DNA from 4 places in the Pseudoalteromonas sp. Z9A4 genome. Region 3 is predicted to be linked to each of the others. Evidence: predicted binding sites of a transcription regulator. Region 3 holds the regulator's gene; each other region holds the start of a gene.

Region 1 (5,479 bases), on a different contig from region 3:
CAGTTTGCTTCATGCGCTTAGCAATGCTTGCACTAAAGTGCTGTGCTAATAAGCTTATATCTTCGCGGCGCTCACACAATGGCGGTAATTTTAAATTAACTACGTTTAAGCGATAATATAAATCTTCTCTAAATTGCTGGTTTAAAATAGCTTCAGGAAGATTTTTATGTGTTGCCGATACAATACGTACATCAATCGCTATTTCTTCTTGAAAGCCTACGGGGCGAATTGTTTTTTCTTGTAATACGCGCAGTAACTTAACCTGCAAGTTAAGTGGCATATCGCCTATCTCGTCTAAAAATAGCGTGCCGCCCTCAGCTTGCTGAAACAAACCTTGATGATCTTTAATTGCGCCCGTAAAAGAGCCTTTTTTATGACCAAATAATTCAGACTCTAAAAGCTCACCCGGTACAGCGCCGCAGTTAATTGCAACGAAAGGGCCACCGCTTACATGACTATGCTGATGAATCGCCTGTGCGAGTAGCTCTTTACCTGTACCACTAGCCCCCGAAATCAATACATTAACTTGCGTTGGCCCAAGTAGTTTTACTTGCTCTAACAAGTGCAGCATTGTGCCACTACGCGTAACTATATTGCTTTTTGGTACAACTTCATCTGCATTAACACCATGTATTTCTATCGCTTTAGCAAGGCTGTCAAATAGCTCATCTTTATCTACAGGTTTAGTTATAAATGCAAAAATGCCCTGCTTAGTTGCCTCTACGGCATCAGGAATTGAACCGTGCGCTGTCATCATAATGACAGGTAATGCAGGGTAGCGGCTTTGCAACTGACGATGCAGTGCCATGCCATCCATTTCATCCATACGTAGGTCGGTTATTACGGCGTCAAACACTTGGCTTTTTAGTGTTTGTAGTGCGGTTAAGCCACTTTCACAGGTCATTACTTCGTATCCTTTTGATTCGATGCGAATAGCGAGCAGTTTTAATAAACTAGCGTCGTCGTCAACGAGTAATACTTTTGCACCTTGCACTTTGGTTGCTGCCATAGTTACTGCTCCTTAGTTTCTTCTCGTAGTAAAAGCTGCTGCTCAATTGTTGCTAACGATGAGAGGGTTTCTTGCATTTTATTGTTAAGTGCTTGCTGCTCTTTTTTAGCATTTATTTGCATAGTCACTTGCTGCTTTTGAAGCCATAAATATTGCTTTATATCATCTGGCCAAAAGTAAGCAAGATCGAGTTTTAACAACTTAGTCATCACCGTATTTGGATCATCATTTATGTTTAAGCACATAAATTTAAAAAAGCGTTTAAGATCGTTTTCACCTGTAAAAATATCTTTTTTGGGCACCAATTTAAATCCGCCACACTGATTAGCGTGCCATGCAATAACTTGCTCTGCAGGCGGATAGCTTGGTTCAATTTTTGGTCTGGGTTTTGGACTAGGTTTACTGTTTTTGTCGTTCGTTATTTTGATATCGACCACAGGCGCAGGTGTAATTGACACACGCTCTTCTTGCCCATTATTAATTTCACAGCCTGATATAACTATGCTGCTACTGAGCACACATAAAATAGCGATTAAACGCAAGCGCATGTTAATTAACTCCTAGATTTTTTGTTATGGGAATTTTAATTGAAAACCGGCAACCATGCGGCTCGTTATGCTCAACAGTAAGTGTACCTCTTAGCTGTTCAACAGATTCTTTCACAATAGTTAAGCCAAGCCCACTGCCTTGCAGCGTAACATTTTTACTGTGTTTACCTTGATAAAATGCGTTGAAAATTTGAGTTTTTTCTTGCTTTTTAATACCACATCCTTTATCAAGTATAGCAATACAAAGTTGGTTTTGCTCAAGCGTTAAATTAATAGTAACGCTTTGCTTATCTTGTGAAAATTTTAAGCCATTTGAAATAAGTTGAATTAAAATCATCTCAATAAGCTCACTAGGTAAAGCGAGCGTTTTATTAGGTAAGTTATTTTGCCATTGCAGAGCTTGCTGACGCGCACTTAAGCGATGTTCAAAATGGCTATTAATTTTATTAATAAGATAACTAAATTCAACTTCACTTAGGCTGTCTTTACTGGTGCGAATCGCATTATAACTCAGCAAGCTGTCAATCATTGTACGAAGGCGCACCATAGATTGGCTAATAAGCTCAAGTACTGCTTTTTGCTCAGCAGTAATTGGGCCTACTATTTCATCAGTTAGTAAATCAGTGCCTTCGACCATTGAAGCAAGCGGCGTTTTCAGCTCATGGGTAACATGGCGTAAAAAGGTATCTTTTTGCTGCTCAAGCATATGAAGTTGCTCTTGCACCCATTGGAGTTTTTCTCCTAGCTCAACTAGCTCAGCGGAGCCTTTTACAGATATTTTTTGCTGCCAATGCCCCTGCCCTAGCTTATCAATAACCGTAGTTAACCCTTTTAGTCGCCCACTTATGCGCCATAAAAAACCACCACCAACAATTAAAGTAAGCGGAATAAGTGCCACCAGCCAGTTTATAAATGAAGTTTGTAGGCTGGTAAGTTCATTTTGGTTATTGGTAATTTGCGCTTCATTTTTATCACGCAACCATAAAGTAAGCTCAGCAACTAAATCGCTCACTGGCACAAATAACTCCGCTTGCTGTTGTTTTCGCTCAACAAGATCTACATGCGCTGTTTGTAATGTGGCATATAAGCGTTGCCATTGGTGGGTATAATCTTTATCTGTTTTTACAAATTTAAGTTCATCGATACTTTGCAGGGATGATTGCCATTTATCGACAATGAGCTTATCTAGCGATTCGCTTTTTAATACCCAGTTTTGCCTAGTGGCGCGCTCAAGGCTGTTGAGTTCTTGTTTAAGAGTATTAAACGATTTGGTAACTTGGTAGTTGTTACTCACGATACTTTGAGTCACTGCTAACTGCTTGTTAAGCGCATTTAAAAACACAATTACCACTATAGAAAGGGGGAGTAACGAAAGCAGCATACTCATTGCAAATTGCCCAATTAAGTTAGGCCGCCAGTTAAGCATTGCCTGGTATCTTTTAGCTATAGTAGCTGGCATTGCATTTAGTCCTTTTAGAGTTAAGCTTTGTATTATTAAACGTCTACCTTATACACTAGCTGAACCTGCAATTATATTAAATACGATTAACAGCCAGCGCTACAAAAACAATGTGTCGCCAAATAGAGACAACGCAAACCATTGATTTCAAAGCCCTCTCTTCAATCTCACTACATAGTGTTGCTATAGGCACACAAAAATTACAATAACCCCGGTAAAAATTTCTCACTTCCTTCAAATAAAAACACTAACCAATTGAAAATTAACAACAATTATTGTTGGCATCATTTTTGTATTATGAATAATAACTTTAATCAATAGGGAAATAATTATGAACAAACGCATTTTAGTAATTTCATCGTTACTGGCTTTAGGCTTTTTAAGCGCTAACGCACACGCAATGGACGTTCACGCGACTTTTAACGAGCTTGATAAAGACAGCAACGGGACATTAAGTGAAGCCGAAGCAGGTGAAGATGCCGTTTTACACGAGAATTTTTCTCAAATTGATACTAATCAAGATGGGCAATTGTCGCTAGATGAATTCAAAAAATTTATTCAATAAACTCATTTAATAAGGAACGTGATTATGAAACAACTTATAGCCGCTTTTTCATTAATGTTTTTAGCAATTAGTGCCACCGTACTAGCATCGCCAACAAACGTGCGCTTTGCCCATTTAGATAAAGATATGGATGGACAAATATCAATTGTAGAAGCAAAGGAAGACAAAGAAGTAATGAGACAATTTGCCGATTTAGATGAAGACGGTGATGAAAAAGTTTCAAAAAAAGAATTTGAAAGCTTTAAGCCTTAATGAGTAATTACTGATTAAGCTTTACTTAAGCTTGTTACAGGTAAACTGAATTTAAAAGCATTTGCCATAATCCCTGAGGGAGTGTGTAAAAGGATTTAATGTTGGGAGTTAAATTACGGCAAGTGCTTTTTACTTTAGCCATAAACTTTAGATACATCTTTTGGAAGGAATACCATGAAGATACTTTCCCTTGTTATAAGCATTTTAATGCTATTAAGTTTTGATGCTGCGGCACTTGATGTAAAGCAACGCTTTGATCACCTAGATAGCGACAAAAGTGGCTATTTAACACACGAAGAACTTGATCCCCAACCACAACTTTTAAACACCTTTGTAAAATGGGACAAAAACCAAGACAACCAAATTTCGCTAGTCGAATTTAAAAGTTATCTAACTAACAACCTTTACTAAGTGATTTATATGAAAAGTATTAGCTATATAACGCTGCTGGCGTTTAGTATTTTTAGCGCATTTAGTTTTGCCGCAAGTAACGACATTGCAAAGCAATTTAAAAAGCTAGATAGAAACAAAGATGGTTTTTTATCACGCTCAGAAACCGCTATAGACCCTGCTTTGTGGTCACGATTTTCAAGCTACGATAGCGATAAAGACGGCAAGTTAGCACTAAACGAATACGGTTTATATGCAAGTAAGTAGTTTTATAGCTAGGTAAACAAACACCTAACTTTTTATACTGATGTGTTCCTAACTTTAATCATTTCTCCCATCAGGGCAATGCACCAAATACTCTGCATCAGTAGGTTTTAGCTCACCATAAAATCCATTTCAGTATAGGTCAGTACAGGTTGCTTACTTTCATTGTTAGCTGTTGGTTTACAGTGTAATAAGCTTATAGAAGCTGCAGCATAAACATCAAATACTCCCTCAGGATAGGACGAAATGACACTATCCCCTTGAGCCCTACCTTGTGAGTTAACTAGTACAGAGAGCTCAACACAACCTGAAATACTTTTCTTTGCGGCTTTTAGCATCGTGCCCAAGGGGAGTAATAAATAGAGGGCTTTCATAGCATTTCCTTATGCTTTATTGATTATTTTACATACTAAACAATCATATCGATTACCTATTTTGTAAACAGTTAATATAGAGAAAAACATTAAAATGAGGTCTATCAATTCATTGGTATTATAAAATCAAGTTTGTTAATGTAAGTAAATTAACAATAAAAATTAAGTAACTATGCCACTCAAAAAAATAATCAAACCACTCATACTAGCCAGCCTTTGCGCTAGTTCTAGCTACACTCTCGCACAAACAAAAGTAATTTATAACGCCAATGGTTATACCCCTTTATACAAAGGTGAAGTACAGCAGTTTTCTACCCTCGTCATTAAAAATGGCAAGGTCGTTAAGCTAGGTAGCGAAACACTTAAAGATAGCTACCCAGATGCCAAGCTAATTGACGCACACGGTAATACCTTATTACCTGGCTTAATTGATGCTCATGGGCACGTTATTGGCCTTGGCGATAATTTATCGCAACTTGACGTACGTGGCGCAAAATCGGTTGATGAAGTAACAAATAAACTAAAAGTATTTGCCGATAATAAACAAGGTTGGATTATAGGGCGAGGTTGGAACCAAGAGCTTTGGGCTGATACACGCTTTCCTACGGCTAAAGATTT
Region 2 (5,479 bases), on a different contig from region 3:
ACACTATGAATATTACAAATACGCCAACAACACAAGTTGAACAAATCAATAAATTGAGTTCTCGATCTTCTGCTTTAAATACTCCGGAGAAGAAAGTTCAGTCAGTTCCAGAGAAAAGCACAAGCGAAGTAAGCGAACTAAGTAAGTCTATAGACTCTACTTTTGAAAACTTAGCGTCGCAATCGGATGTTGACATGGACATGGTTGCACAAGTTAAAGCTGCTATTGCTAACGGCGAGTTTCAGATAGATATTGATGCGACAGTTAACGCACTTATTGAGTTACATAAATAATGAAAATTAATACCATAAAAGAGTACATACTCAGCTTAAAGGACGATATAAAAAAGCTAGACTCTTTAATTAAGTTTCTTGAATCTCAGTATGAACTGTTAAGTCGACGCGATAATCAGTTAAAAGAGCATAATGATAAAATGCTCGAATTATTAGATAGCCTTAACGGCTCACACATACAACGAGATAACTTTTTAGTTAGCTTGGGTTTGCCTAGTGGAAAAGAAGGGCTTACACAGCTAAGAGAAAAGCTACCTAGTGATATTAAAAGTGTCACCACAAAATTATTACAGGAACTAGAAATAAAAACTAAAACCTGCAAAATGATGAATGAGAGATCTGGTCAACTACTCTCAAGTCAACGCAGATTAGTGCAACGTTTAACTGGTGGTGAAAACAAACAAGCCTACCCAGAAATGCAATTATAAGATTAGTTATACTTATACACGCTCGCTCTGGGTATCCTCATAAATTTATCGCCATACCATACTCTATTATTTTAACCTTCATATAAAACCCTCAATTTTGAAACTCACAAAGCCTCTCTGTAATAGTTACAGGCCTATATGTATATTTTATTAAGTTTTATCCATAATAATAATCCCCACAGGTTAAATTAAACCTAATTAATTGATTTTAAAAGACAAATAGAAAAAACCTTTATTGGTACATGTTTTGCTTTTATATAACTGACAGTTAATTCACTAACCTAAAGTAAGGATAAACTTATGAACAGCGATCGTATCGAAGGTAATTGGAAAGAACTTAAAGGTAAGGCTCAACAAAAATGGGGCGATCTTACCAACGATGATTTAGATAAAATTGAAGGTAGCCGTAAAGAGCTTGTTGGTAAAATCCAGCAGCAATACGGTAAATCTAAAGAAGAAGCAGAGCGCGAAGTAGATGAGTTTGAAAAAGGCCATTAAGCCGCGTTAACCGCTTTAAAAAAACCGCCATTTTGGCGGTTTTTTTGTTTAAGCTGTAGGTTATTTAGCTACGCTTTTAATTGGTTACCAATCGGTAACTGCCTAATACGCTTTCCGCACGCTGCAAAAATAGCATTACATAATGCTGGCGCATAAACTGGTGTAGACGGCTCGCCTACCCCTGCTGGTGGTGCATCACTTTGTACAATTTCAACGTCAATCTCAAGAGGTACGTCGCTCATACGCGGTACGCGATAATCATGAAAGTTACTTTGCTGCACGCGGCCTTTATCAAAGGTAATACCATCGCTGATTGCAGTTGTAATCCCGTAAATAGACCCACCTTGGGTTTGGTTTTTAACGGTGTCGGTGTTTACAACCGTACCCGCGTCAATGGCAACCCACGATTTAATTACTTTTAAATCACCAGCATCCGACACTTCTACTTCAACTACCGTAGCTACGTAAGTTAAAAAGCTTCTATGTGCTGCTATGCCTAAACCTCGACCTTTAGGAAGTTCTCGACCCCATTTACTCATGTCAGCTACTTTTTCAATAACATGGCGCAGCCTGCCAATATCTAACGGATAAACCGCTTTATCGCCACCGTAATTATCGTATGTAGCATTTTGCTCAGTTACATCAACAATACGACTCGGACCTATAGTGTCTAGTAAATAGTCTTTTTGGTCGCGACCGGCTTTGTGCGCTGCTTCGCCAATAAATGACTGAATAGCAAAGGCATGAAAAATATTTGATACAGAACGCATCCAACCAATTCGTGCTTTGGCAGGCGCATCACCGTTTTCTAACTTCATGTTAGGTGTGTTAATGGGGTTATCGGTAAATCCTAAGCGCAGTTCAAAGCTCCCTGGCGTAGTCGCCCCTTCTGAAAAGGTAGAGGTAATAGGTGAAAACGCGGTGCGGTGTAAATACGATTCTATTGCGCCATTTTTATCTAGCGATGCTTCAATGTGCTGAGCCGAAACTGCATGGTAAAAACCATGTTGTATGTCGTCTTCACGCGTCCATTGCACACGAATAGGCTTGCCTACTTTCATTGAAAGGTAAGCCGCTTCTGCTGAGAAGTCAGGTTTTGACTTACGCCCAAAACCGCCTCCTAACATGGTAACGTGAACATTAATTTTGCTCTCATCCATGGCAAGCATTGCCGCCACTGTTTTCATATCGGCTTGTGGATTTTGCGTAGCAGCCCATATATCAACACTGTCTTTGTTGTACATAGCTGTTGCACAAGGCGGCTCCATTGGTGCTTGAGCAAGATGCGGCGCGTAATAATCAGCTACGAGTTTATTGCTCGATTTAGCCAACACGCCCATGGCATCGCCTTTATCACGTATGTTTGCCTGTGGAGTTTGTACTGTTTTTAGTAATGACTTTTTAAATTCTTCTGAATTGTAATCGCCATTTTTGCCATCATCCCACACCACTTTTAATGCTTTACGCCCTTGCCATGCAGCCCATGTGTTTTTAGCTATAATCGCAATGCCACCTTTTGGCTGAAACTGCGGTGCGCCTTTTGGTGCAGGTATTTCAATAACATCTATAACGCCGTTTATCGCTTTTGTAGCACTGGCATCAAATGACTTAACAACACCGCCTACTACCGGCGGGCGTTCAATTATAGCCACCAGCGCTTGTGGTTCGCGTACATCGGCTGCAAATATTGCTTTACCTGTTACTAAATCGGCTAAATCTATGTGCGCCATGCCAGTATTAATATAACGCCATTCTTTGCGTGTTTTAAGCGTTAGTTTGTCAGCTTCTGGTGGCGTTATTGTAAGCGCTAAGTCGATTAAATCTTTATAAGTAAGCGATTTACCTGAGCTGTGTGTAACAACGTGTTGATTAGCAGTACAGGTTTGTGGGTCAACTTCCCAAAACTTAGCGGCAGCATGCTGCATCATGTAACGTACACTTGCGCCCATTTCACGCAGGCGCTGCATGTTGTAGCGAATACTGCGCGAGCCATCGGTATTTTGATCGCCGTATTTAGGATCGCCCTTACCCTGAATAACAATAACCTTATCCCACGCGGCTTCCATTTCATCGGCAACTATTTGTGCAATCGCGGTGCGAATTTGCTGACCCATTTCAGAGCGATGGCACGTTATTTCAACCATGCCGTCTGGGCGCAGTGCAATAAATAAGTTTGCGCGTTTTGCCAGCTCAGATGGCTGCTCTAACACACCAGCAATCGCTCTTGGCGCACTGCCTACAAAATAAGTACCGAGTACTAACGCACCTATTGCACTGGTTTTTAAAAACTTACGGCGGTTTAAATCAAAATATTTATTATCTTGGTTCATACTTCTTCCCCTTGTTCATTTGGGTCAAAATACTGAACACTCGCCATTGTTTTAGCAGCTGATTTAATTGCTTTATGAATACGCGGGTATGTACCACAACGGCAAATATTTCCCGACATATTACTTACTATTTCATCGTCGGTAGGGGTTGGGTTTGCAGCTAATAAGCTTGCAGCTTGCATCATTTGGCCGCATTGGCAAAAACCACACTGCGGTACTTTATGCTCAACCCATGCTTGTTGCACTGGATGGTCGCCCTGCTCGCTTAACCCCTCAATTGTAGTAATTGAAAGACCCGCTACTGCCGCTACAGGTAATACACACGAGCGCTGAGCTACCCCATCAATATGCACGGTACACGCACCACACTGCGCCATGCCACAGCCAAATTTAGGCCCAGTTAAATTCAATTCGTCTCGGAGATACCATAATACTGGCGTTGACGGATCGCCAGAAAACTCATGTTTATTACCATTAATGGTAAGCGTGATCATACTAAACTCCTTGGCAAAGCGCTTTACAGGAGGGTTCCTTGTTGCGCGAGAACTATTTTTAATTACTTACTATTTTATACTTACTACTTTTAGCCTACCACTTAGATCTGTTTTATAAAAATACTAATTATTAGAACGTTTTACTGTTAAAAACAGATCTACATTATCAAGCATACTAAAACATACATTAATGAGTGCTTATAACATCTTCAAATAGTAATCGCTCATCGTCTTTATAAACTTCAAGCCAACCTGGTGGTGATGTATCGCAGCCAATAATGGTTACTTGTAGCACATAACTATAGCGACCATTTTTAAACGTATAGTGATGATTTCCGCCGCTACCCTCAAATGTAATATCGCCATTTAGTAAAACCATATCAGGCTTGTCACTTGGCTTTTTATTAATACCCCACACTACATAACGGTAATTTCCATCACCTAAATCATCAACACGAATATGGTAGTTAGCCGTTTTCCAATCGAGTACTGGTTTTTCAAAAGTATTAATACTTGCGTGCAAGGATTGCTTACCTTGTTCGATTAAGCTTTTAGCAAGTGCCTGCTCTTTAGTATTTTGATTATTTACAGCAATAATTTTACCTTCGGTATCAACCCACATAACGCCGTTATTTAGCATAATGCCACGCCAACCTACTTTATCCCAATCGGTGTCAATGTTTGAACTGGCAATAACTGCCACTAGCTCATCATTAAAAACTTCATCAAAGCGGTTGATAAACTCAGCTTCATTTTTAATGTCAGGTATGGGGTATCGTCGTTTTAGCGGGTAGCGAATAAGTGCAGCAATTGCAGGTTTATCGTGATCTGCAAAGGCAGCAATAACAGGTAAAACGAACTCGTGATATTTTTGCTCAAGAGCAAATGTGCTAGATGTAAAAAGTAGAGATAGGCACAGTAGGATGTGGTTTAGATGTTTCATTTATAGTCCTTCAATTTGGGCTTTTATTATATTTCTAATACTTTGACCTAAAATCTTAGAACATACCTTTCTGCTGAGGCGCTTCTTTATGATCTGTAACTTTCGTAATGAGTTTTTCGATCTTCAAACCTTGCGGTGTTTTGGTCTGAATTATTTCCATTTCAACTATTAATAGATCCCCTTTACCAAACCGCTCTCCTTTATCTACAGTCTCAATAAATTCTCTATCAGTAATCTCTGCATAGAAACTGGATTGTCCATCAAATAATTTCCACTTATTTCCATCTTTAAAGGATGGTGATTCAATAGTTAAACCTGTTGTAATTGTATTTTTTGAAATTGGTAAATCGAAATCTAGAGGTTTAAAAAATTCAGCATCATTAGCCGAAGCTTTAGTTTGGATGTCAAACTTTGAAGATTTTAACTTTACTTCGCTTAACCCTTTGAGCAAAGGCTCTCTAATAAATGTATCCAATGAATTAGCAGCTTTTGG
Region 3 (5,479 bases):
CAACGCTAAATTTTATTGAACAAGGCCTTCGCGTTTTAGATGTTGAACGCCAAGCACTTAGTGATATTGCACAATATGTAGATGAGAATTTTCATAACGCATGCCAATTAATGTACGACTGTGAAGGCCGTATTATTGTCATTGGTATGGGTAAATCAGGTCATATTGGCAATAAAATAGCAGCAACCCTTGCAAGCACTGGCAGTCCTGCATTTTTTGTTCACCCTGGTGAAGCAAGTCATGGTGATTTAGGTATGATCACTAAAAATGACGTGGTTATGCTTATTTCTAATTCAGGTGAGACCAGCGAAGTTTTAAATATCATTCCCGTTTTAAAACGACTTGGTGCCAAAATGATATCGATGACTGGCAATACGCAATCAACCATGGCGACCCTTGCTAATGTGCATGTGTGCATTAAAGTAGAAAAAGAAGCCTGCTCATTGGGACTAGCTCCTACATCAAGTACCACTGCAACACTTGCGATGGGCGATGCCATGGCAGTTGCATTATTAGAAGCTCGCGGCTTTACTGCTGATGACTTCGCGTTATCTCACCCAGGTGGTAGTTTAGGTAAGCGCTTATTACTCACTTTAAAAGATGTTATGCACGGCGGCGTAAATACACCTATTATTAGCGTTTCACAAACAGTTAAAGACGCCCTTATTGAAATGTCTGCTAAAGGGTTAGGCATGACAGCCATTGTTGATGATAATCAGCAATTAGTAGGCCTATTTACCGATGGCGATTTACGTCGTATTTTAGAGCAAAGAATTGATATTCATACAACACAAATAGATGTTGTTATGACTAAGTCATGTACTACGGCTACGCAAGATATTTTAGCCGCTGAAGCGCTTAATATTATGGAACACAAACGTATAAATGGCTTAATCGTTGTCAATGAGCTAAATCAGCCTATTGGCGCATTGAACATGCAAGACCTATTAAAAGCAGGAGTGTTATAAATGCAATTTGAAGAACTCTATCAACCGCTGAGCGATGATGCAAAAGCACGCGCTAAAAAAGTAAAGCTACTTATATGCGATATTGATGGTGTATTTTCTGATGGCCGTATTTATCTTGGTAATCAAGGTGAAGAGCTAAAAGCATTTAATACAAAAGATGGTTTTGGCATTAAAGCGCTTATAAACAGTGGCTTTGAAGTTGCTGTAATTACTGGTCGTCATTCACAAATAGTGCAACAACGTATGAGCAGCTTAACCGTACAGCATATTTATCAAGGCCAAGAAAATAAGCTCATTGCCTATCAAGAGCTAAAAGATAAACTCAACCTTAGTGATGAACAAATTGCTTATATCGGTGATGATGGTCCTGACATGCCCGTTATGGAATTCGTCGGCTTTGCTGTTGCAGTAAATGATGCCCATCCACTTATTAAACGTTTATCACACTATGTAACGCAAATGCCTGGCGGCTTTGGCGCAGTGAGAGAGCTTACCGACCTGCTCATGCTTGAAAATGGTAAAGCATTAACTACACAAGGCACTAGTTCATGAATGCAGCGCGCATAATATTAAGCGTTTTATTCATTAGCTGTATGGTTTGGCTTTGGTACCCTTATTTTACACAAACTAATGTTGCACCTCAGGCTGAGCCTGAAGTTATTGCAAAACCTGACTACATAGCTATTGAACTCAAACAAACAGCCTATGACGAGCAAGGTAAAATTAGCCACAAAGTCACTGCTGCTAAAATGGAGCTATATCAGCAATTAGGTTTTACATTTTTTGAAAAACCCATTTTTACTTTATATAACGAAAAGCAAACGTGGCAAATAAATGCAGACGAAGCAACATTATACGAAGACAAGCAATTAATTTTAGAAGGTAATGTGGTTGCCAAAAACTTAACCGATAACGCCATGATAGACAAAATCAATGCTGATAATATTCAGGTAGATATAAAGCTATTAACAATGCGTTCGGAGCAACCCGTTATCATCACCGGACCCAATTTAAAAATCACTGGTAAAGGCCTAGAAGCCGACTTAAAAACCGAAGTGATAAAACTAATTAACCATACGCGAACCATATATTATGACCAATAAAATATTAAAATCACTTATTATTCCTACACTTATACTAGCGTTTAATAGTAGTGCTGCAGAGCAAAACTCGCAACCTGCTGCAAATCAAATTTCAATAAGCGCCGATAAGCAAGAAGGCCAATTAAAAGCTAACGTGGGTATTTTTGAGAAAAACGTTGAGATTATTCACGGTAATCGCCGAATTACAGCAGACCGCCTCGAAGTACATAAGCGCGATGAACTTGGTGATAACCAGCAACTATTAATTGCCACGGGTAGCCCTGCTCGCTTTGAAGAGAAGCAATCAGATGGCACAACTATGAGCGCCAGTGCAGACGAAGTTCGTTACGATGTATCTAAACGTTTTTTAACGCTCGTTGGTAATGCAGAAGTATCGCAAGCAGGACAAAAAATTAATGCTAAAAGTATTACCTACGATATAGAACAACAGTTAATCAGTGCCGAAAAAGATGAAAACTCAACTGACCGCGTTCACACTATTTTAGTGCCTATCGAAACTAAAAAAAGTAAAAAAGACGATAAAGGTCAGCCATGAGTACATTAAAAGCAGAACTATTAGCAAAGAGCTATAAAGGTCGTGAAGTTGTCAAAAACGTCGGCCTTGAAGTCAAAGCAGGCAGTATTGTTGGTTTACTTGGTCCTAACGGCGCAGGTAAAACCACCACGTTTTATATGATTGTGGGACTTGTACCTAGCGACAAAGGTAAAATTTCTATCGATGATAACGATATTACTCTTTTACCTATGCATAGTCGTGCTAGATTAGGCATTGGCTACTTACCACAAGAGTCTTCAATTTTTAGAAAACTGACTGTTTATCAAAACTTAATGGCAATTTTAGAAACACGCAAAGAGTTAAATAAGCAAGCCCGAGAAGACACGCTCGATAAATTATTAGATGAATTTAGCATACAACACATTCGTGATAGCCAAGGTATGGCATTATCGGGTGGCGAACGTCGCCGCGTGGAAATAGCACGTGCGCTGGCAGCCGATCCTAAATTTATATTATTGGATGAACCATTTGCAGGTGTTGACCCGATTTCGGTATTAGATATAAAGAAAATAATAGAACATCTCAAAAATCGTGGGATTGGTGTATTGATTACCGATCATAACGTAAGAGAAACCCTTGATGTTTGTGAAAAAGCCTACATTGTTTCTCATGGGGAGCTGATTGCATCAGGTACTCCAGAACACGTATTAAATGATAAAACAGTACGCGATGTTTACTTAGGCGAGCAATTTAGGCTGTAACATTTACGCCATGTCTTTAAGCATCTGCTAGTATTAATTATAACAACATAAAAGGATTGTTAGAGATACATGAGGCAATCACTACAGCTGCGCATGGGCCAGCAACTTACAATGACTCCACAGCTGCAACAAGCTATTCGTTTGTTGCAACTCAGTACATTGGATCTCCAGCAAGAAATACAAGAAGCTCTCGACAGCAACCCGCTATTAGAGGTTGAAGAGGCAGATTATTCAGAAGACGCTGCAGGTAAAAACGAGCAAAAAGCTGATACCGATGACATAACTGTTAGCGCATCTGCCGATGATGCTCCAAGCGAATATGAACAAGATAGTGGTGAAGCACTTGCAAAAGACACGCTAAGTGACGACATGGCTATGGATGTTAGCTGGGATGAGTACATGAGTGCCGCCCCTGCAGCATCATCAGGTCCAATGCCTGAAGACGAGTCAATATACCAAGGCGCCTCTACTGAAACGCTCCATGAGTATTTAATGTGGCAGTTACAACTAACGCCATTTAGCCCTACAGACGAAGCTATTGCTATTGCGATTGTAGAAGCCGTCGATGATTCAGGTATTTTAACACTAAGCTGCGAAGAGATTTTAGAAAGCTTTAATCAAGAAAACGAAGATGATAACGAAGTCGAACTTGATGAAATTGAAGCTGTATTAAAACGCATCCAACTGTTTGATCCTGTCGGTATTGCTGCGCGTAGTTTACAAGAGTGTTTGTGTATTCAGCTTAACCAGTTTGACAAAGAAACACCTTACATTAATGAAACAAAAATGATTTTAACCGAGCATATTGATTTATTAGCTGCTCGTGACTATCGTACATTAATGAAGAAAACTAAGCTCAAAGAAGAAGAGCTTAAAGAAGTAATGACATTAATACATACTCTTAGCCCTAAACCTGCAGATACTATTGTAAGAGAAGAATCTGAGTATGTTATTCCTGATGTGTCAGTTAAAAAAATAAAAGGCCGCTGGGTTGTTGAACTAAACCCAGATAGCATGCCTAAAATTCGTGTTAATAGCCAATACGCAGCAATGTCTCGCACTGTAAAATCCAGTGGTGACAGCCAGTTTATTCGCTCGCATTTACAAGAAGCTAAATGGTTTATTAAAAGCTTAGAAAGTAGAAATGACACGCTATTAAAAGTAACCAATTGCATTGTTAAGCAACAACAAGGCTTTTTTGAACACGGCCCTGAAGCCATGAAACCAATGGTTTTAAATGATGTTGCTGAAATGGTAGAAATGCACGAATCAACGATTTCGCGCGTAACAACCCAAAAGTATATGCACACACCCCGTGGTATATTTGAGCTAAAATACTTTTTCTCAAGCCATGTAAGCACCGAAAACGGTGGTGAATGTTCATCTACGGCTATACGTGCTCTTATCCGAAAATTAATCGCTGCAGAAAACTCAGTAAAACCATTGAGTGATAGCAAAATAGCGGATATATTGGCTGAGCAAGGAATTAAAGTAGCGAGACGCACAATCGCAAAATATCGCGAATCTCTGTCTATTCCACCGTCAAATCAACGTAAAAGTTTGATTTAAGACGCTAAACTAAGAGGGTAATGCTTATGCAACTAAACTTAACTGGTCGCCACGTAGAATTAACCGATTCACTAAGAGACTATATTAATACTAAATTTGCGAAGCTAGAAAGACACTCTGATCATATTAATAATGTTCATGTCATTCTCGATGTAGAAAAATTAAACCAAAAAGCAGAAGCCACGATACACGTAAGCGGTGCTGAGCTATTTGCCTCTACAGAACATCAAGATATGTATGCCGCCATTGACTCGTTGATCGACAAGCTCGATCGACAAGTAATTAAACACAAAGAGAAGCTTGCTCGACACTAATATGATGAAATTAAGCTCACTTATATGCCAGGACTGCAGCAAAGCTGCGGTCCTTTTTAATAGCAAAAAAAGAATTTTAGAGTTCATTAGCGAACTTGCTCACGACAAACTTCCGTACCTACCGCAACAAGATATTCTTAATGCTTTAATGAGCAGAGAAAAATTGGGTAGTACAGGTATAGGGCGTGGCATTGCCATTCCTCATGGAAGAATGAGCGGTGCAGAAGAGCCTTTGGCTTTAGTACTCGTTAGCGAAACTCCAATAAAT
Region 4 (5,479 bases), on a different contig from region 3:
TACCACTCTTACATCAATCACTTTACCTTGAACGACTTTGTCAGATGACAGGTTTTTCACCTTTATTATTTCACCTAGTTGTCCGTCTTCCAGTGCGATAGCTTTTACATTGGCTGAAAAATTTGCAAAATTAACTTGTAGTAAGATGTGCTCATCTTTATTAACTAATTGCTTGTTTTCTAGGTACCTGCGGGAGATTATATCATTTTTTCTTAATTCTCGCTTAACGGACAAGCCCAATACTTTACTTATATTCGCCTCTGCTGAATGTAGATGCTTGCTTATATCTACGCTTTTATATTCTAAAAGATCAGCTGTAAGTACCTCTCCTCTACTTATATTACGCTTAGCTGCAACAAGTCTTACCCATAAATTTATTTTGGCGCTAGCCCTAAAACGCCATTTAGGGCTATCACACTCTACAGAAAGACTAATTCTTCCTGCTGGGGGAGTATCTTTCTTCGAACGGCTTATTTGTAGGTCATTGCAGCTTAAACCTTTACTACCCCTGGGAATGAACAGCTCTATTTTTTGTTGCTGATTACTTGAACTTATTGTTGCTAAATATGTATCAATTTCATTTTGTAAGTAGGTATTTATTTTTTTTTCAAAATTTATATTGTTGGCGAAGGTATGAGCACTAAAAAATGATAAGACAAAAATAAAGCGGAAAACGCAGTGCTTCCCTTGGGGAAGCTTACCTTCCGCTCTGTTTGTTGTGAAAGTCGTTTTTTTTGAGTAACTCATTGGTTTTTATCTTTAATTAAAGTTGGCATAAAGTTTGTATTGTCAGCTGCTATAGATAGAGGTGTGCGAACAGACGAGCATACAAGAATCAAAAAGTAGAGGCAACAATGGAACTATTCGATAAGGCGTTGGGAGTGCACCCATTCTCAATGCAGCTAAGGCTAGATCGCGCTGAGATAATAGCAAGTAACTTGGCTAACGTAGATACACCGGGGTTTAAATCTCGAGATGTAGATTACCGTCAAATTATGGATGGTGTTTCATCAAGTATTTCACAAAATCGAGATGTTGCCTTTGCAGGTGCTCAAGCCGAAGAACTAAAATACAGAGTGCCGTACCAACCGTCGGCTGATGGTAACACTGTTGAGCTAAATATTGAGCAAGCTAAGTTTGCAAATAACAGTATGGATTTTCAAACCAGTTTGACTTTTCTTAATATGAAAATAAATGGTTTGTATAAAGTAATTAAAGGAGAAGTGTAATGTCTTTTAACTCTATTTATGATTCAAGTGGAAGTGCTATGCGTGCGCAAGTAATTCGCTTAGACACTATTGCTTCAAACCTTGCAAACGCAGATACAGCAGCGGGCTCTGAACAAGATGCTTACAAAGCTCTTAAGCCTGTGTTTTCGGCTTTATATAAACAAACCCAGGACGGTCAGTCTATTTCAGCGTCTGTTGATGTTTTGGGCGTTACAGAATCCAAAAGAACAGTTGAACAGCGCTATGAGCCAAATAACCCTATTGCAAATAATGATGGTTATGTTTTTTACTCTAACGTAAATGTATTAGAAGAAATGGCCGACATGATGTCTGCGAGTCGTAGTTACCAAACTTCGGTAGAAGTTATGGGACGCGTTAACAGTATGCAACAAAGTATTCTCAAATTAGGACAATAATAAAATGCAAGTGAATACAACTAGTCAAAATGCGCAAGATGTTGTTAACGGTACTTCAAACATATCTGGGAATAGTTCATCAGAAGAAATGTCTACGATGTTTTTAGAGTTATTAGTTGCTCAAATTAGCAATCAAAACCCTCTAGAACCAATGGATGGAACAGCTTATGTTAGCCAGCTAGCTGAGTTTTCTAATGTAGAGTCGCTACAAGGTATCAGACAAAATACGACTCAGAGTTTAGATTACATGAGTAGCTTAGCAGTCTTAGAGGCAACCAAAATCGTTGGCGAATCTGTTGATGTAAAAGCAAGCAGTATTGCGTTAGAGCAAGACGGTAATGTCGCTGGCTTAGTTAATTTAGATACTGCTGCTGATTCAGTGACTGTACAGCTTTATAACGAAAACGGCGTAATGGTAGAAGAGAAAAACTTACCTTATTCAGGTGTTGGTGAGTTGCGTTTTGAGTTTGAAAATCAAAATGCAGGAGGATATGCCGTGAGAGCTTATTCAACAACACAAGGCGTACCTAAACAGCTTGATACATGGCTAAGTGGTAGTGTTGAACGAGTATCTGTTGGCAAAACGCCAGAAGATATTTTATTACAAGTTGACGGCTTGGGTAATTTTAGCCTTACTGAAATCAATCAACTGGCATAAATAATTGAATAAGGAATAAATAATATGTCTATGTTTAATATTGGTCTTAGTGGCCTAAAAAGTACTCAAACAGGTTTAGAAGTAACAAGTAATAACATCGCAAACTCAGGTACTGCCGGATATAAAAATAATACGGCGGAATTTGCTGCTGTTTATAATGGTGGTCAACGTGGTGGTGTTAAAGTTGCAAACATCAAAGAAGACTTTGTAACAGGTGGTGAGATTGTTCGTACGGGTAATTCGCTTGATATTGCTATTGACGGGCAAGGTTTTTTTGCTGTATCAGAAAATGGCCGAACAGCTTATACCCAAGCAGGTCAATTTACACTTGATAATGAACTAAATATTGTAAATGCCAATGGTGCAAAATTACAAGGTTTTGGCATATCAGAAGCTGCTGGTGGCGATCCTACTATTGTATCGGGTGTTTTAACTGACCTAAAAGTTGAAGCCTCAAATATTGAAGCAAAAGCAAGCACCGAAATTAACTTCAACGGTAACTTAAGTTCAGCGAGTGATGTAATTTCATATCCTACAGCGCCAACGCTTTTTGACCCTACAGATGGTAGTCAATATAACTTCTCGCAATCAACAGAAGTGTTTGACTCATTAGGTAATAGCCATGTAATGACCCAGTATTTTAACCATACAGGTAGCAACGAATGGCAAGCTATGTTTTTCCTTGACGGAAAGCCATTAACTGCAGGTGATTTAACAGCAGTAGGTGCAACTGTTGGTTCGCAAGACGTTGATGACGGTACGGGCACTCTGGTTTCTGCAGGCACATTAACTATGGAATTTGATACTAATGGTCAAATGGTTCCGTACACCACAGCTCCAAATGTAACAGCGGTTAATTTGGCAGTGGGTGTAGCAGGTGCTACAGCGACAACTAATGCTGAAATAAGTAGTGGTGCAGCTGCTCTAGCTATAAATCTAAAATTTGATGGTACAACTCAATTTGGTTCAAGCTTTAGCGTAAACGAAAATGATGCTGATGGTTATACATCAGGTGCGTTTTCGGGTGTAACCGTTGGTGACGACGGTAAAGTATTTGCTACTTTTACAAATGGTGAATCAAAGCTACAAGGGCAGGTTGTATTGGCTTCATTTGCTAACGTAGATGGTTTAGAGCAAGGCAGTAATACAGTTTGGTATCAAACAGAAGAATCTGGTAATGCGCTTTATGGCGAGCCAGATAGTGGAGCACTAGGTAAATTACTGTCAGGTTCGTTTATGGGCTCGAATGTAGACATTAGTGAGCAGTTAGTTGGCTTAATGTCATTTCAGCAAAATTACCAAGCGAATGCTAAAACAATCAGTAGTGCTGATGAAATGATGCAAATTTTGTTTAGTAATACTTAAGGAAATAGAGTGTGGAAAAGTTAATTTATACCGCAGTTTCTGGTGCTGAGCTAAATAATACTGCTTTACGAGTAACAGCCAACAATTTAGCAAACGTAAGTACGACTGGCTTTAAAGCTGACATGGAACAAGCTCAATCGATGATGGTTGTTGGCAATGGTTTTCGTACACGCTACATGGCTCAATTAACTCCAGTGACAACTGATTTATCATCTGGTCCTATTATGGATACTGGTCGTAATTTAGATATTGCGCTAAGTGATGGTGGTTACCTTGAAGTAATGGATGACAACGGAAACCCTGCATATACGCGTGCGGGTAATCTTGTGGTTGATGCTGATGGCTTTGTAACAGTAAACGGCCGTCGCTTACAAGGTGATGGTGGTGATATTCAATTGCCTGAATTTGGTGAGGTTGAAATTGGCTCCGACGGCATTATTAACTTAACCCCAATTGGTGGTGGTGTGATTGCTGAAGATGCGCGTATTAAGTTAGCAAGTACAGACGGAAATTTAGTTAAAGGCCCAGATGGCTTATTAAGAAGCCCAGATTTGCAGCCTTTACAAGCCGACGACACTATAAAAGTAAGAACAGGAGCCCTAGAAGGCTCTAACGTAAATGCCGTAGCTGAAATGATAAAAACGATGAATATTAGTCGTCAGTTTGAAATGAATGTAAAAATGATGAAGTCAGCTGATGAACTAGCAACAAGCGGCAATAAACTTATTAGCGGACAGGCATAAAAAGGGAGTAAATTATGAATTCAGCATTATGGGTAAGTAAAACAGGTCTTGCTGCTCAAGACTTAAGAATGACAACAATTTCGAATAACCTAGCTAACGTAAGTACAGCAGGCTTTAAAAAAGACCGAGCGGTGTTTGAAGATTTGTTTTATCAAGTGCAAAAACAACCGGGTGCTCAAGCTGATGATTTAAATCAGTTACCGTCGGGTATACAAGTAGGTACTGGTGTAAGAATTAACGGTACTCAAAAAGAGTTCACAGAAGGTAGCTTTGAAACGACAAGTAACCAGTTAGATGTCGCAATTGCCGGTCAGGGCTTTTTTCAAATAGAAAACCCAGATGGCGAGCTTTTATATACTCGTAACGGTCAGTTTCAGCTTAATTCAGAATCATTACTTGTTAATACTAATGGCCTTCCTTTAGCGCAAAATATTGCGTTACCAGAGGGAACAACAAAAGTAAGCATTGGTACTAATGGTACTGTTACCGCTATTGTAGGTAAAGATGCGCAGCCAGTTGAACTTGGTCAACTACTTACTGTTAATTTTGCAAACCCAGCGGGCTTACAAAGCTTAGGTGGTAACTTATATCGCGAAACAGCAGCTTCGGGCGAGCCTGTTGAGGGTATACCAGGTGAGGAATCTTTTGGTGGCTTACAGCAGTATACCATTGAGGGTTCAAACGTGAGTGTTGTTGACGAAATGGTAAGTATGATTGCAGTACAGCGTGCTTATGAAATGAATGCTAAAGTCGTTTCAGCAGCTGATGAAATGCTACGCTTTATAAATCAAAACGTATAATTATGAATAAGTTAGCTTGTATTATATTGTTATTATTAATTGCAGGGTGCAGTAATGCACCTGATAGCAGACAATTTGTTCAATGCGAAATTGTGTATGGCGAAGTTAAATGCCCAGAAAACCCAAAAAAGAAAACTCGTCAAGATTATGAAATAAGCCAAGATGCCTACCAACAAGGGTTAAATCACCAGGATGGGAGCTTATTTCAAGACAACTACATGTTTTCGCTTTATGCAGATAAGCGTGCGTACCGAGTGGGTGATATTTT

The links. Region 3 encodes sigma-54, which starts transcription at its own class of promoters, with help from an activator protein. Its sites were predicted from a motif close to GTTGGCACGNNNNTNGNNT; they were not measured.
Region 1: the regulator sigma-54 is predicted to act here: its motif matches at 3,294-3,312, upstream of GQR54_RS12685 (EF-hand domain-containing protein).
Region 2: the regulator sigma-54 is predicted to act here: its motif matches at 956-974, upstream of GQR54_RS14330 (CsbD family protein).
Region 4: the regulator sigma-54 is predicted to act here: its motif matches at 769-787, upstream of flgB (flagellar basal body rod protein FlgB).

What each region holds. Positions count from the first base shown of each region.
Region 1 is NZ_WTLA01000016.1:72,943-78,421, reverse strand. It holds gene GQR54_RS12700 (sigma 54-interacting transcriptional regulator) at 1-1,009, opposite strand, end outside; gene GQR54_RS12695 (hypothetical protein) at 1,012-1,557, opposite strand; gene GQR54_RS12690 (HAMP domain-containing sensor histidine kinase) at 1,559-3,016, opposite strand; gene GQR54_RS12685 (EF-hand domain-containing protein) at 3,348-3,581, shown strand; gene GQR54_RS12680 (hypothetical protein) at 3,606-3,833, shown strand; gene GQR54_RS12675 (EF-hand domain-containing protein) at 4,008-4,244, shown strand; gene GQR54_RS12670 (calcium-binding protein) at 4,254-4,490, shown strand; gene GQR54_RS12665 (energy transducer TonB) at 4,598-4,861, opposite strand; gene GQR54_RS12660 (amidohydrolase) at 5,034-5,479, shown strand, end outside.
Region 2 is NZ_WTLA01000021.1:12,410-17,888, forward strand. It holds gene flgM (flagellar biosynthesis anti-sigma factor FlgM) at 6-293, shown strand; gene flgN (flagellar export chaperone FlgN) at 293-721, shown strand; gene GQR54_RS14330 (CsbD family protein) at 1,022-1,219, shown strand; gene GQR54_RS14335 (molybdopterin cofactor-binding domain-containing protein) at 1,288-3,549, opposite strand; gene GQR54_RS14340 ((2Fe-2S)-binding protein) at 3,546-4,043, opposite strand; gene GQR54_RS14345 (hypothetical protein) at 4,231-4,986, opposite strand; gene GQR54_RS14350 (hypothetical protein) at 5,042-5,479, opposite strand, start outside.
Region 3 is NZ_WTLA01000007.1:103,636-109,114, forward strand. It holds gene GQR54_RS07705 (KpsF/GutQ family sugar-phosphate isomerase) at 1-968, shown strand, start outside; gene kdsC (3-deoxy-manno-octulosonate-8-phosphatase KdsC) at 969-1,520, shown strand; gene lptC (LPS export ABC transporter periplasmic protein LptC) at 1,517-2,071, shown strand; gene lptA (lipopolysaccharide transport periplasmic protein LptA) at 2,061-2,606, shown strand; gene lptB (LPS export ABC transporter ATP-binding protein) at 2,603-3,328, shown strand; gene GQR54_RS07730 (RNA polymerase factor sigma-54) at 3,398-4,897, shown strand; gene hpf (ribosome hibernation promoting factor) at 4,924-5,211, shown strand; gene ptsN (PTS IIA-like nitrogen regulatory protein PtsN) at 5,216-5,479, shown strand, end outside.
Region 4 is NZ_WTLA01000021.1:6,824-12,302, reverse strand. It holds gene flgA (flagellar basal body P-ring formation chaperone FlgA) at 1-747, opposite strand, end outside; gene flgB (flagellar basal body rod protein FlgB) at 855-1,229, shown strand; gene flgC (flagellar basal body rod protein FlgC) at 1,229-1,645, shown strand; gene GQR54_RS14300 (flagellar hook capping FlgD N-terminal domain-containing protein) at 1,650-2,303, shown strand; gene GQR54_RS14295 (flagellar hook-basal body complex protein) at 2,328-3,668, shown strand; gene flgF (flagellar basal body rod protein FlgF) at 3,680-4,411, shown strand; gene flgG (flagellar basal-body rod protein FlgG) at 4,426-5,211, shown strand; gene GQR54_RS14280 (flagellar basal body L-ring protein FlgH) at 5,214-5,479, shown strand, end outside.